One region of the Pseudoalteromonas xiamenensis genome, then DNA from elsewhere that is predicted to be linked to it. Evidence: riboswitches for the same ligand, from Rfam matches in the RefSeq annotation. Region 1 holds a riboswitch; the other holds the start of a gene.
What was found. Region 1 has a riboswitch for cobalamin ahead of NI389_RS08835 (TonB-dependent receptor domain-containing protein). Riboswitches for the same ligand answer to the same signal wherever they lie in the genome.

Region 1 (7,738 bases):
TTGGGTAGCTATTGCTTCGGGTCTTGAAGAAGGACAACAAGTGATCACGGAAGGGACCTTGAAACTGCGAGAAGGCAGTGCTGTGTCGGTAAAGGGGTAATTGCGTGAAAATAACAGATACCGCCGTCAAACGCCCCGTCTTCGCCATTGTAATCAATCTCTTGTTGCTCACATTTGGTTTAGTTGCCTTTACCATGTTACCACTTCGAGAATATCCAGATATTGATACCCCTATTGTCAGTGTGAGTACCGACTACCCAGGTGCCAGTGCTGAAGTGGTTGAAACCAAAATCACCCAAATTCTTGAAAACCGTATTTCCGGTATTGAAGGCATTAAAAGCATCACCTCATCAAGTCGCAATGGCAGTTCGAACATTACGATTGAGTTTACAATTGACCGTGATATCGATGCCGCCGCCAACGATGTGCGCGAACGTGTCTCTCGCGCTCAAGACAGATTGCCGGATCAAGTCAGACCACCAGAAGTTTCAAAATCAAACAGCGATGAAAGTCCCATTGCGTGGTTTGTGCTAAACAGCCAAACCATGGACTCTCTGCAACTGTCGGACTACGCACAGCGCTACATCGTTGATCGCTTAGCCGTGGTCGATGGTGTCTCTAACGTTCGCATCGGTGGTGAACGCCAATATGCCATGAAAATCTGGCTGGATAGAAAAGCAATGGCCGCACGTGGTATTACGAGTAACGACATTGAACAAGTGTTACGTAATGAGAACGTTGAACTTCCAGCTGGCGAAATTGAATCGCTCGACCGAGATTTTGCTGTTCGTATTTCGAGAAGCTATAAATCACAAACTGATTTCCATAACTTGGTTATCAAACGGGGTGACCAAGGCTATTTAGTGCGATTAGGTGAAGTTGCAAAAGTCAGCTTAGAAGCCGCTGACGACGAGAGCCTTTTCCGTGGTAATGGCCGAAATATGATAGGTCTTGGCATTGTAAAACAGGCCAAAGCAAACACCTTAGAGGTGGTCGATAACGCCCGCGCAGAACTGGCCAAAATTAAGCGTAACCTGCCTGAAGGTACAACTATCGAAGACAGCTACGATTCGTCTATTTTCATACGTGAATCTATCCATGAAGTTTATCGTACGCTCGCCATTGCAATGGCACTTGTCGTCATGGTTATTTATCTCTTTTTAGGAAGTGTTCGCGCAACGCTCATTCCTGCGGTCACCGTTCCAGTTGCCTTGGTAGCAACGTTTATGTTCTTGTTAGCCATGGGATACTCAATCAACTTGCTGACCTTGCTCGCGCTCGTTTTAGCCATTGGCTTGGTGGTAGACGATGCAATAGTTATGCTGGAAAACATCCATCGCCGCATTGAAATGGGCGAGCCTCCGCTGCTTGCCTCGTACCGTGGTGCCCGTGAGGTTGGCTTTGCGGTTATTGCAACGACGTTGGTGTTAGTGGCCGTATTCGTTCCCCTTGTTTTCATGGAAGGTCGAATTGGTGCTCTCTTTACTGAATTCGCGATGGCGGTCAGTGCTGCGGTGATTTTCTCGAGTGTCACGGCGCTGACGCTTTCCCCTGCTCTTTGCTCTAAAATCCTGAAAAACCATCAGAACGACAGCGCGTTTAGCCGTTGGATGGACAGACAATTTGGTCGAATCGAGCAAGGCTATGAGCGCATTTTACACAATAACATTCAGAGCAAACTGGGGCTTTTTGGTGTCTTGGCGTTAGCCGCGCTCGCAAGTTATCAATTGTTTAAACTCACACCATCCGAACTTACACCGAAAGAAGATCGTGGCACTTTTTTCATTATGATGAACGGTCCTGAAGGTGCGTCTTATGAAAACAATGCGGCGAACATGGCGGAAATCGAACAGCGCTTAATGCCTTACCTAGAACAAGGTGAGCTTAGTCGAGTGTTAGTGCGAGTGCCGGGCTGGGGTGGACAAGGCGGCGTTGCAATTGTCGGCATGCCGGATTGGGATGAACGTAAGCGCTCAACTTGGCAAGTCATGGATGAAATCAGTGGCAAAATGACCGAAGTCACCGACGTTCGTGCTTTTGCGATTATGCGCCGAGGCATTGGTGGTGGCGGCAATTCTCGCCCCGTTGAATTTGTGCTCCAAGGAAACGACTACAGCGAACTGGCGCAATGGCGCGATCGCATTATCGCTAAAGCACAGAAAAATCCGGGCTTGGTGCGTATCGACCACGATTACAAAGAAACCTTCCCACAATTTTTAGTCAGTATCGATAAAGCTAAAGCGGCCGATCTCGGTGTTTCCGTAAACGATGTGGGCAAAACACTTGAAACCATGTTAGGGCAACGCCGAGTAACGACCTTTATTGATCGCGGTGAAGAATATGACGTTATTCTAAAAGGGGAAAAAGCCGATTTTTCATCGCCGTCGGATATCGCCAATATCTACGTGAAGTCGCGTACTGGTACACTTGTTCCGCTGGACAGTTTAGTAACGTTAACGGAGCAAGCGACCGCTGCCCGACTAAACCGTTACAACCGCATGCGCGCCATCACTATCTCCGCCAACTTGGCTGATAATTACACGCTCGAAGAAGCACTTAACTTCCTTAACCAAGTCGCTGCTGAAGAAAACAAAAACGACGGTGCAATCGACTACAAAGGCGAATCTCAATTGTTTTACGAGGGTGCCTCAGCAATGACATATGTCTTTATTCTCGCCCTCACGGTCACTTTCTTAGTATTAGCGGCACAGTTTGAAAGTTTTGTGCATCCGTTTGTGATCATGTTGACCGTACCCCTTGGTTTGGTTGGCGCGATGTTTGGACTATTTATCACCGACAATACCATCAATATTTATAGCCAAATCGGTATTGTAATGTTGATAGGTTTAAGCGCCAAAAATGGCATTCTTATCGTTGAATTCTCCAACCAATTGCGTGACCGTGGTGTAGAATTTAAAGAAGCGGTGATCCGTGCCTCAAAGCAACGTTTACGTCCAATAATCATGACCTCGTTAACGACGGTTATGAGTGCAATTCCGCTGGTATTGGCAACAGGTCCTGGTGCAGAGAGTCGTGCGGTTATCGGGGTCGTGGTTTTCGCAGGGGTCAGCGTTGCGACATTACTTACGCTATTTGTCGTCCCAACCGCTTATCTTGCGCTCGCGCGAAGAACACAATCGCCTGAGTTCCTTGCAAAACGACTCGACGAGCAAAATACCCAACATCCTCTGAAGTAAGGAGAAAGTTAAGATGCAAGTTGCAACGTTTGGCGGTGGTTGTTTTTGGTGTATTGACGCGGCCTTTCGCCGTGTCAATGGGGTTTCACACGTTGAATCCGGCTACATGGGCGGGCACATCGACAACCCGACCTATCGCGCAGTTTGTTCTGGTTTAACGGGCCATGCCGAAGTGGTACAAATCACGTTTGATGAACGTGTTGTGTCATTCGAAACACTGTTGGAGATGCTGTTTGTATTGCATGACCCAACCCAACTCAATCGTCAGGGCAACGATGTTGGTACACAATATCGAAGTGTGGTGTTTTATCACACCAATGAACAGAAATCACAAACCCAACAATTCATTGAACGAGTTGTGCCGCATTTCTCAGAACTCATTGTTACTGAAGTGAGCGAAGCAAGCGTCTTTTACTCGGCGGAAACTTACCATCAAGACTATTACAATTTGAATCCCGAACAAGGATATTGCAGTGTGCTTATTGCACCTAAACTAGCGAAGTTTTCGCAGCATTTTGCAGAGTTGCTCAACGACTAATTGCATAAAGAAAGAGGCACTCGGGTTGCCTCTTTCTTTTCTTCTCAAGCTAAAACCGATTTAGAATTTTGCATGTAAATTCAGGTAGAATCGACGCTCAGCCGTGTTGTAATAAAACACGCTACTGTCAGCAACACCCGCATCTACCGCGTTGTAGTCCCTATCAAACACGTTTTCGATACGCGCGATCAACGAAACTTCATCCGTAAATGTGTAGTTTGCAACTAAGTTAAAAAGCGTATACGACGGTAACGGTGTGTACTTACCTAAACGGTCACTGCGATATTGCACTTCTGTCGCAACTTCCAACGCATCAAATTGTTCAGCTACACGCCAGTTCAATGTGTTTTTGGACACGTAGGTCAGTTCGCTGTTTGTTTGTTCGTCTTTTGCATCTAAGTACGTGTAGTTCCAAGATGAATCAAGTCCCAACAGAGTATGAGTGACACTCACTTCAATACCCTGATGGCGGGCTTCATTAATATTTGCAGGCTGCCATTTACCTTGAGCATTTGGAGCCCAAGCAATTTTGTTGTCGAATACGGTTTTGAAAATAGCCGTCTCAAAGCTCACGTTTTGCGTAAAGCCTTTTATACCAAGTTCTTGGTGACGTGACTTCTCAGGCTCCAGTGCTGCATTACCCGAATTTGGGAAATACAAATCGTTGAAGGTTGGCGCTTTGAAGCCGGTACTTTGTGATACATGGAGCGTCAAGTTTTTACGAATATCGTAGCCCGCCCCAATACTGTACGTTACTTCACTGCCAAACTGATCATCGGATTCACGACGCACAAATCCTTCGGCTTGGATAGCGTTCCGTGCGTATGTTGCGCCCATGAACCAAGCAGATGTCGAACGGGAATTTAAGTCATAAATTGTAGAACTGCCCGAAACATCTTCTTTATTGTGCGTAAAGCCTGCTAATGCGGTCACAGAATCCAGTGCAAACCACGTTACTTTCGCTTCTTTCGTGGTTCGTGTGGTATCAAAAGTGCTAACAAACCCTTCGCTTATATCGTCCGATTCATCTGATGCGCGACTGATATCCAACGCGAGGCTGACATTATCAATGCGTTTATTCCAACCCAATGACAGCAAATCATTTTTGAATTCACTACGGTAATCGGTTGCGTTAATACCACCCCACGCACTGTCATAATCGACTTCACCTTGGTTATGTTGAATTTTCGCCGATACCTGACCTAAGCCTTCGTCTTGGTATGACGCTGCAAGCCCAACATTGACATTGTGGTAGCCATCATTATCAAATTGGAGCGTCTGCATTACATCAAAACCGTCGGTTTTCTCAAAACTCGCATTAAGGTTAAGATCCCAGCCACCTTTTTGTGTACCAGCAGCCAGTTCAGCAACGTGATAACTGTCCGAGCCAACTCCGACTGTAATTTCTGTCGCGGTTGTTTGGCGTGTAATGATATTAATCACACCCGCTAATGCATCCGAGCCATACACAGCGGCACGAGAGCCTTTGACCACCTCAATTCTTTCGATGCTACTAAGCGCAATATTGGCTATTGATTTGTAACCGAGCGTTGCGGAACCGACGCGCACACCGTCGATAAGTACGAGTGTGTGACGTGTGTTCGAGCCGCGAAGTGACAACCCAGTATTTTGACCAAGTCCACCATTACGATTAATTTGGAAACCAGCTTGTTGTGACAGCAATGCTGCAACATCATTCACACCGCTTTTTTCAATATCAGCGCGCTCGATAACAATCACAGAAGCCGCTACATCCGCGACTTTTTGCTCTAATTTATTTGCTGTAACCGTTATGCGCTCAACATTGTTTGCTAGAGACGATGTGGAATAAAGTGACGAAGACGCAGCAATTGCAACGCCAAGCAATGATAGTTTGTACATGATGTCCCCTGACCTGCGCCCACCGCACAAGTTGTAAGTAAGAAAGCTCCAAGGCCGGTCTCCGGACTTACACAACTGTGTTTACCGTTGCGGGGGCAGTGTTGGATTAGGCTTGCATCTTGCGAACCGCACCAAGCTTCCCGATTATCTTGCCAGTCTGTTGTCCAAAACAACGACTATCAAGCACCTTGAAAAGAGGCGCTATTGTCCAAATTTGGCAGTCAAATGTCAATGGACGTCTAGAAAGCCAAGAAGAGAAGAAACATAAAGTGATGCAGGAAGCAGCGGACACTGCTTCCGATGGACAGAATTAATCGCGGAAGTTTTTGAACTGGAATGGTTGGCCGAGTTCTGCACCACGGATGAGTTGCATCACTTCTTGAAGATCGTCACGGTTTTTACCCGTTACACGTACTTCTTCGCCCTGAACACTCGACTGCACTTTAATTTTTGATTCTTTGATAAGTTTGGTAATTTTCTTCGCCATATCCTTATCAATACCTTGTTTTAAGCCTACTTTGCGAGAAAACGTTTTGCCTGAATGCACAACGTCTTGCAACTCAAGGCATGAAACATCTAAGCCGCGCTTAGCCGCTTTGCTAACTAAAATATCAAACAGTTGCATTAATTGGTGTTCCGCTTCACCCTTTAACACGACCAGTTTGTCATCTAATTCAATCGACGCATTTACACCACGAAAATCCCAACGCGTTTCTAATTCACGAGCAGCATTATCGACAGCGTTCTTTGCTTCTGTCATTTCAATTTCTGACACGATGTCAAATGATGGCATAATTTTCTCCTAAAATTGATTACGATTAGTATACCAGCCCTCGTTATCAGAAGGAAAATTTCAGCATGATTGTGCACAAACAAAACTCAAAATAAGCACATGGAAACTCAAAGAATAGACCAGAATATTCATGTTACGTCCACCTTTCGATGATATACTCGAGGCAATAATAAAGTCGTAGTAGGAATTAACGTGACAAGGCGTGTTTACCAATTTCTTTTCTTAGCGAGTCTCATTATTTGTACCGCATTGTTCATCAAAGAGGTAAAAACGAATCTCGTACTGTTCGCACATGTCGATAAGGTTGTACATTTTGTTATCTTCCTTGGCTTGGCGTTTATCCTTCACCATGCCTTTAGACTTCCCGTGTGGCTGCATTTAGTGCTCCTTGCATTTTATGGGGCAAGTATTGAAGTGTTGCAATCCTTTGTTCCTTACCGCCAAGCCTCGTTTGCCGATTTTGTTGCCGATATGGCCGGCGCTATTGTCTATTTCGCAGGATATTATGGCTGGACAAAAGCAATCAAAAAAACACGATAAGCCTGTTTATGTGGTTGGAGCGGGCGCCGTTGGGCTGCTTTTTGCGCGCTATTGCCAACTTTTCGCTCCGGTTACCGTGGTCACTCGGTCTACCCAAACCGGTACCCCCTATTTTTATCAACATGAATTGGTCACCACACCGCTCAGTGTGAGTCATGCTCACTTTGAGCACCTACAGCGTCAGTCTATTGAACAAGTACTGATCTGTGTAAAAGCTTACCAATTGCCCGCAGCGCTTGAGCAACTTTGGCCTTACCTAAGCGACGATGCAACGATTGTAATCAGTCACAATGGCATGAGTGATTTGACCCCATGGCTTGCAAGGCTAACTCAAACGCAACAAATGTGGTTTGCAACCACGAATATGGGGGGTTTAAATCGTCCCCTGACACGGTTGTACACAAAGGGATTGGAGCAACTTGGTTGGGTAACTTAAGCCACAGCAGTCTACCCGCTCCTTCTCTGATTACCGCTATGCAAACTCACTTTCCACAGTGTGCGATACATGAAAATATCCAGCTGCTGCGCTGGCAAAAGTTACTGGTCAATGTCGCCATTAATCCGATATCAGCTCGTGAAAATGTCGATAATGGCGTATTGCGGCAACCCTTCTTTGCCAGTGAAATACTGGGGCTATTAAATGAAGCCGTATGGATAGCAAATCAAAATGGAGTAACTATTTCGCTTTCAGACGCGCTGGAATTAGCCTACCAAGTGATGCAGCAAACAGCTCAAAATCGTTCGTCCATGCGCCAAGACATTCATTTAAAAAGGGAAACAGAAATAGAC
Region 2 (7,738 bases), 980 kb from region 1:
TCCTCAACCAGAGGACAACTGGGAAGGTTACACAGGCTTCATTCACAACGTTCTGTTTGAGAACTACTTGAGAGATCATGAAGCGCCAGAAGATTGTGAGTTCTACATGTGTGGACCTCCGATGATGAATGCTGCGGTAATCAACATGTTGAAAGAATTAGGTGTTGAAGACGAAAACATCCTATTGGATGACTTCGGTGGCTAAACCATCGTGATGCATATAAGTTAATTTGCATAATCTGAACCCCTGTGTGAAACACACAGGGGTTCTTTTTTTAGAGGAATTGGAATGACTGAATACCGCTTGGTAAAAAACCTCGCATTAGGCCTATTCGTATCTGGTTTTTTGTCGGCTTGTAGCCCAGCAAATGAAGAACGGATGCTGGAAATGCATGGCAAAACAATGGGCACTACGTACAGCATTAAAGTGTTTCCCGGAAATGTGAACATCGAACAAAATGCTTTGCAGGCTGAGATTGATGCTGAACTTGTTGCCGTGAATCAATCAATGTCGACCTACATCCCCGATTCAGAGATAAACACCTTTAATGCCCTTGAAGCTGGCGTTGTAATGCCAATTAGCGAGGATTTTCGCCGTGTTGTGGCCGAATCGATCCGTTTGGGCAAATCGACACAAACACTCGATGTGACTATGGGCCCATTAATCGATTTGTGGGGATTTGGACCAGATAAACGCCCAACTATTCGTCCAAGCCAAACTCAATTGGAGGAGATGGTCTCGCGTATTGGTGTTGATAAGTTGGTTCTGACTGAAGAAGGTTTGGAAAAGACAACGAATGGATTACGTTTATCGTTCTCTGCAACAGCTAAGGGTTATGGTATCGACAAAGTGGCTGAGCTAATTGAAAAGCATAATATTCATAATTACATGATTGAGATCGGCGGTGAACTTCGTGTCGCTGGGACAAAGGCAGATGGTGAACCATGGCGAATTGCGATTGAGCAACCTGATGCACCTATGGGGCAGCGTCAAGTACATCGTGTGTTAGAACCGGGTACCAACGGTATCGCAACTTCGGGTGATTACCGTATTTTCTACGAAATGGATGGCGAGATTTATACGCATTTAATCGACCCCGTAACAGGTATGCCTATCAAGCATGATCTCGTTTCTGTCACAGTTCTACATCCTTCGGCAATGACCGCTGATGGTCTCGCAACAGCGTTGACGGTAATGGGGATGGATAAAGCACAAGCTTACGCAGAAGAGCATCATTTACCGGTTTATCTTATGAGTAAAACACCAAGTGGTATTCAAACTTGGTCTAGTACAGCCTTTAAACCATATTTGTGAGCAAGGTTTAAGCGCGCTATAATAGCGCGGTCCGTTGCCAGCCTGACTTTGCGGTCAGGCTTCGATTTTAAGGGTTAAAGCAATGTCGTTGATTCTTCTTACTTTTGGTTTATTAATTCTAATTGTACTCGCTATGGCAGTCGGTGTTCTGGTTCAGAAAAAGTCGATGGCAAGCAGCTGTGGTGGTTTAGGTTCAATGGGTATTGATAAAGTGTGCGATTGCGATGACCCATGTGATAAACGCAAAAAGCGCTTAGCGAGAGAGCAAGTTTGGAAAGACAACCAAATTCTGTGATACGAATATTGATTAAAAAATGCGGGCAAGGCTCGCATTTTTTATGCTCGTTATCTTCTTAACAAAAGCACCGTTGTGACTGTGCAGGCAAAAGGAACCGAGTATGAAATTGCATTTTATTCGCCATGCGCAACCTACAACAAAAGGTGTGCTATTAGGGCGAACTGACGCTCACCTGCAGTACCCTGTGGCATTGAGCCGCTATGCCAAATCCCTGATAGGAAGCCGGTTCGACACAATTTATGTTTCGCCTTTGGAGCGTACTCAGCAAACGTTGGATGCGCTCAATGTATCTGGTGATGTGGTGCTCGACAGTGCGATTGTTGAATGTGATTTTGGTCATTGGGATGGGAAAACATACGAATGGCTTTGGAGGCACGCCGCCCAGATTGGACAATTTTGGTCTGATCCTTGGTCTGTAACGCCGCCTGACGGCGAAACGATGACAGACTTTGCGACACGCTGTCATGGATTTTTAAAACGACTTTTGAATACGAGCAAGGCCGAGGAAAACGTGCTGGTAATTAGTCATGCAGGCGTTTTAAAGTTCGTTTATTTTCATGTGCTTGGAATTGAAGAACCCTCAGGGACACAGCTGGCAGCGATTGAATTTAATTACTTAACTGGATTTAGTCTAGACGTGTTTATTGACGATCAAGGTGTACGTTGGCCAAAAGTTGTATTTTAGACGTCTAGACTTCATAATAGCGGAATTATTGCGTATTAGCAGATATTGGGAAGAAGGTGCGAATCCTTCACTGTCCCCGCAACTGTAATTGAAGGCGTGCCTTCACGCGGTATCAGTTTTGCGTCTAGTCAACATGACCTTGTCGATATCACAAGGTTGTTGCAAAGGATGCTAAGCATTGCCGCGAATAAGTCAGATACCAAGGCTAATACGAGTACTTGAGCGGGCGCACTCAGGTCAAAGCGCTCAATAGAGTGGCTTTGCGGTGCCCAAAATTCAGAGGCACTATGGCAAATTTAGCTTGTTCAGACACGCTCATTCAGATTGATCATCTTTGCGTCGAAAAAGGGAATAAGTCCCTTATCAACGACGTCTCTTTTTCTATTTCTCGCGGAGAGTTTGTTGGATTGATTGGCCCTAACGGTGCTGGTAAATCGACGCTATTGCGTTGCTTATATCGTTATTTCCAACCATCGTCGGGTAATTTGCTGTTCCAAGGGAAACCGATTGAAGTGGTGTCTCTAAAGCAGTACGCGAAGCAAGTTGCTGTCGTTCTACAGGAAGTCGGAAATGACTTTAATCTCGCCGTTGTCGATGTCATTTTAATGGGGTTAACACCGCATAAACCGCTTTTTTCAAACTATACCTCTGATGATAGAGCGAAGGTCATGCAGTCACTGAATGCGGTTGGTTTGGCTCTCAAGGCCTCACAGTCCTATTCCAGTTTATCAGGAGGAGAGCGACAGCGAGTGATGATAGCCAAAGCGATGGTCCAGCAGCCTGAGTTACTGATAATGGACGAGCCAACAAGTCACTTGGACGTTAAATATCAGATTCAAATTATGGAGCTCGCAAAGGCAATGAACGTCACCGTGATAGCCTCATTCCACGACTTAAACCTTGCCGGTGCGCTTTGTGAGCGTATTTTGGTGCTTAAATCAGGCGAGTTAATTGCTAACGGTTGTCCCATTGATGTATTGACAAATGAACTTCTAAGCGCAGTTTTTGGCGTCTGTGCAGAGGTCGATATTCTTCACTCCGGTTCAAAAGCCATTCCTCATATTCGTTATCACTATGGGTATATTTGAGATGCCGAATAATGCGATGAAACAAAGTTTGGTCGTGAGCATCTTGTTCTTGGCGGTGCTTGGCAGTTTTATGACATCGATGATGTTAGGGGCGGTAACGGTGTCGTTGGCTGATGTATTACAGGCGTTGATTAACGCTGAGCCAAGTAATTTAATGCAAAAAATTGTGATTGAGCTCAGACTTCCTCGGGCCATTTTAGCGTTTACCGCGGGAGCTGGACTTTCTCTGGCGGGAGTCATACTGCAAACCGTTACTCGAAATCCACTTGCTGACCCCTATCTGTTTGGTATTTCTTCAGGCGCCTCGTTTGGGGTGGTCTTGCTCTTTTCACTTACAGGCATTCAAGCTGGATTGGTCATTGCGGGAGCGGCCTTTTTAGGTAGTACGCTGGCGGTCAGTTTGTTGATAGCACTGGCATTAAGCGTGAGAAGTTCCCAAGTTGAAGTGTTGCTACTAGCGGGAGTCGCATTGTCCTTCTTATTCAGTGCGCTCACGAGTCTATTGCTGTATTGGACTGATCCAGAAGCCATCAGTGCGATTCTTTTTTGGAACTTAGGTAGCTTTGGTCGAGCCGATTGGCAGTGGTTATGGTTGCCAGTTACGGTAGTGCTGAGTGCGTGTGCCATTTTGCTGCTTTATCGTCGTTCATTGAATGCATTGCTACTCGGTGATGAATCAGCTACTACGGTTGGTGTAAATGCGGGTCGACTGCGTGTGGCGATGTTATTAATCAGCTCACTGATTACCGCAGTGCTTGTAGCAAGTTGCGGAGGTGTTGGTTTTGTCGGTTTGATGATCCCACACATTGTGCGATTTTTTATTTCGCAAGCCAAAGTGTCGGGTCTACTCGCGACGTTTTTAACGGGTGGTTTGTTTATGCTCTGGGTCGACATTGTCGCGCGTTCACTTCTGGACAATCAGGAGCTACCTGTTGGCGTCATCACCGCTTCCATTGGCAGTTTATTCTTCCTTATCCTTTTGCTGCTCCGCAGCCGGACTCGCGCTTTATGACATTGAATACACTTTTTGATATCCCGCCACTTAACACAAAGCTTAAACGGGTGTGCCAGGCTCGGATCGACAATAAAACCAAACCGTTAGGCGCTCTTGGACTGCTCGAACCGTTGGCTTTGCAGTTAGCACTTATTTTAACGCGTTCTGAGTACAATCAAATCGAACTTGGTAAACCGCAAATGCTTATCTTTGCGGGGGATCATGGTATCGCGGCCGAAGGAGTGTCGATTGCACCAAGTGAAGTAACGGGTCAAATGGTCGCTAACTTTGCAAACGGTGGTGCGGCAATCAACGCATTGTGCCAAACCTTAGGCTGGCAACTCAGCGTTGTGGATTGCGGTATATTGGTAAAGCCAGAGTCTGAACTAAATGTAATTTCTCAACGTTTAGGTACTTCAACAAATGCTTTTCATCGTGCGCCTGCCATGGATCGCGAGACGCTTGATCGTGGTTTTGACTTGGCCAACGCTCTTATCAATAACATGCTTGAGAAAGGGACGAAGGTCTTTGCGTTTGGTGAAATGGGCATCGGCAACACGACATCTGCTTCGGCAATATTTTCCGCGATATCGTTGCTTTCACCTAAAGAAACGGTCGGTAAGGGGACTGGTGTAAGCGAAGAGATTGTAACGAAAAAGCAAAAGCTCATTGCAGAAGCGTTATCGCTTCATCACGAGCAGCTAAATACGTCGATAGGTGTACTACAGCATCTCGGAGGCTATGAAATTGTGCAAATGGTGGCGAGTATGTTGACTGTTGCAAAAGCACAAAAGGTTGTCGTGGTAGATGGCTTTATCGCCACAGCAGCGGCATTAATAGCGACTAAACTAGCGCCGAACGCAAAGGATTACATGATTTTTGCCCACTGCTCTGGCGAACAAGGGCATAAAAAAATGCTGGAATATTTAGGGGTAACGCCGTTGCTGAATATAGGGCTACGGCTGGGTGAAGGCACTGGGGCCGCACTTGCATTGCCTTTGCTACAAAGTGCTGCCGCCTTTTACAACGATATGGCGAGTTTTTCCGATGCGAATGTCACAGAGGTGAATGGATGAACCTGAATGGGTTGCAATTTAAATTAGCCTTAGTGTTTTTAACGCGCTTACCGATAAAGATTCAACAGGAGGTGGAAGAAGAATCCATTAATCTTGCGTCGGGCTACTTCGCGTTGGTTGGCCTGATTATCGCGCTGATGCTCAGTGTGGCATATCTTGTTGTTGGACTTATTTTTCCCGCTGAACTCGCTATTTTACTTCTCTTGGCTTTCTCGTTGTTGCTTACGGGGGCATTTCATGAAGATGGCTTTGCAGATGTCTGGGACGGATTTGGCGGTGGCTGGACGCAAAATCAGAAGCTAGAGATTATGAAAGACAGTAGGCTTGGTACCTACGGCGCATCTGCGTTAGTGATTTTATTACTATCAAAATACATCAGCTTGTATATCTTAGCATTTGGTGCCTGGCAAGTCGTTACAGCCCTCGTGCTTGGGCATGTGTTGAGTCGCGCATTTGCAACAGCCGTGATTGGGCAATTGCCCTACGTACAGGCTGATGCCGAATCGAAAGTAAAACCGGTTGCTAAACACTTAAACCCTGAAAGCGCGCAGTTATTGTGGCTCACAAGTGCTGCCGTGTTGCTGTTAACTTGGATGTTGACCCCGTTGAGTTTTTATGGACTTTGCGGTTTGTGTGTGGTTCTTTTTGCGGTGCAAAGCCTATGTAAACAGTGGTTCAAAGCACAGCTTCAAGGCTATACGGGAGATTGTTTGGGCGCAGCTCAGCAATGCTTGGAGCTAACCGTATACTTCTATTTGGTGGCTATATTGGCATGAGTATCGAACTTTTTTTAGGTGGCGCTCGCTCCGGCAAAAGCCGATTAGCCGAAGAGCGTGCGTTGCAAATATTTGCGAAACATCTAGAGTGCAGATTGACCTATGTTGCTACCGCAACGGCGAACGATGAAGAGATGCAGGCGCGGATCAAGCAGCATCAAGCCCAACGCGATGGTCGTTGGATGGTTGTGGAAGAACCGTTTGAGTTAACTCAAACGCTGAGCCGCTTCACTGAAAAGGATGTGGTTTTGGTAGATTGTCTCACCCTTTGGTTAACAAATTGGCTATGCGACAGAGGACTAGAAGCTTATTTGGTTGAACGTTCAAAATTACTCGCCATATTGGCACAAAGCCGCGCGCACATTTTAATGGTCAGCAACGAAGTAGGCCATGGCATTGTGCCCATGGGGGTATTAAGTCGTCAGTTTGTTGATGAATCAGGTCGATTGCATCAGATGCTTGCCCAAGTGGCGTCACGTGTTGATTTTATTATTGCGGGATTACCGCTCACGATGAAACCGAGTTAGGAATAACGCATTGAAAACGTTAATGGTACAAGGTACGACTTCTGACGCAGGTAAAAGCACGTTAGTCGCAGGTCTTTGTCGAGTGCTTGCTCGGCGTGGCGTTAAAGTCGCCCCTTTTAAACCACAAAATATGGCCCTGAATAGCGCGGTAACGCCTGATGGTGGTGAAATTGGTAGAGCACAGGCATTACAAGCCATCGCCGCACAACAGCCGTTGTCGACGGATTTCAATCCCATTCTGCTGAAACCGAATAGTGACACAGGGGCGCAAGTTATCGTCCATGGCAAAGCGCTGTCGAATATGGAAGCGGCGAGTTATCACGACTATAAAAAAGTCGCCATGCAAGCCGTATTAGATTCCTATAACAGGCTTGGGCAGCAATATCAGTGGTGTCTTGTTGAAGGGGCCGGTAGCCCTGCGGAAATCAATTTACGTGAAAATGACATTGCCAACATGGGGTTTGCTTGCGAAGTGGATGCTCCGGTGATCATCATTGCGGATATTGACAAAGGAGGGGTCTTTGCGCATTTAGTCGGCACATTGGCACTGCTGTCTGAACAAGAGCAGGCGCTTGTTAAAGGTTTTGTGATCAATCGTTTTCGCGGTGATATTGGATTACTTCAGGGAGGGCTAGATTGGCTAGAGGCATATACGAACAAGCCTGTACTCGGTGTGTTGCCTTATCTCCATGATTTAGCTTTGGACGCTGAGGACGCACTCAATATCGACAATCGCGTAAATGCAGCAAAGCTCATCGTAGCAGTACTTGTGTTCCCCCATATTAGTAACCATACCGACTTTGATAGTTTAAGGTTAAACCCTGATGTGGATTTACGTTATGTACGCCACACCGAATCCATTGGTGAAGTAGACTTAATTATTTTGCCTGGTAGTAAGAATGTCTCTAGCGATTTGGTGTTTATGCAAAATGAACGCTGGCCAGCCGAGATTCGACGTCACCTACGTTACGGTGGCAAA

Region 2: another riboswitch for cobalamin. It lies ahead of NI389_RS13360 (ABC transporter ATP-binding protein); the one in region 1 lies ahead of NI389_RS08835 (TonB-dependent receptor domain-containing protein).

Annotation. Positions count from the first base shown of each region.
Region 1 is NZ_CP099917.1:1,903,529-1,911,266, forward strand. Features, by position in the region: gene NI389_RS08820 (efflux RND transporter periplasmic adaptor subunit) at 1-100, shown strand, start outside; gene NI389_RS08825 (efflux RND transporter permease subunit) at 105-3,197, shown strand; gene msrA (peptide-methionine (S)-S-oxide reductase MsrA) at 3,211-3,735, shown strand; gene NI389_RS08835 (TonB-dependent receptor domain-containing protein) at 3,796-5,616, opposite strand; cobalamin riboswitch at 5,652-5,822, opposite strand; gene NI389_RS08840 (YajQ family cyclic di-GMP-binding protein) at 5,927-6,409, opposite strand; gene NI389_RS08845 (VanZ family protein) at 6,602-6,949, shown strand; gene NI389_RS08850 (ketopantoate reductase family protein) at 6,915-7,385, shown strand; gene NI389_RS08855 (ketopantoate reductase family protein) at 7,424-7,738, shown strand, end outside.
Region 2 is NZ_CP099917.1:2,880,256-2,887,993, forward strand. Features, by position in the region: gene nqrF (NADH:ubiquinone reductase (Na(+)-transporting) subunit F) at 1-205, shown strand, start outside; gene NI389_RS13345 (FAD:protein FMN transferase) at 290-1,315, shown strand; gene nqrM ((Na+)-NQR maturation NqrM) at 1,398-1,610, shown strand; gene NI389_RS13355 (histidine phosphatase family protein) at 1,714-2,298, shown strand; cobalamin riboswitch at 2,322-2,518, shown strand; gene NI389_RS13360 (ABC transporter ATP-binding protein) at 2,586-3,386, shown strand; gene NI389_RS13365 (FecCD family ABC transporter permease) at 3,388-4,398, shown strand; gene cobT (nicotinate-nucleotide--dimethylbenzimidazole phosphoribosyltransferase) at 4,395-5,456, shown strand; gene cobS (adenosylcobinamide-GDP ribazoletransferase) at 5,453-6,232, shown strand; gene cobU (bifunctional adenosylcobinamide kinase/adenosylcobinamide-phosphate guanylyltransferase) at 6,229-6,759, shown strand; gene NI389_RS13385 (cobyric acid synthase) at 6,770-7,738, shown strand, end outside.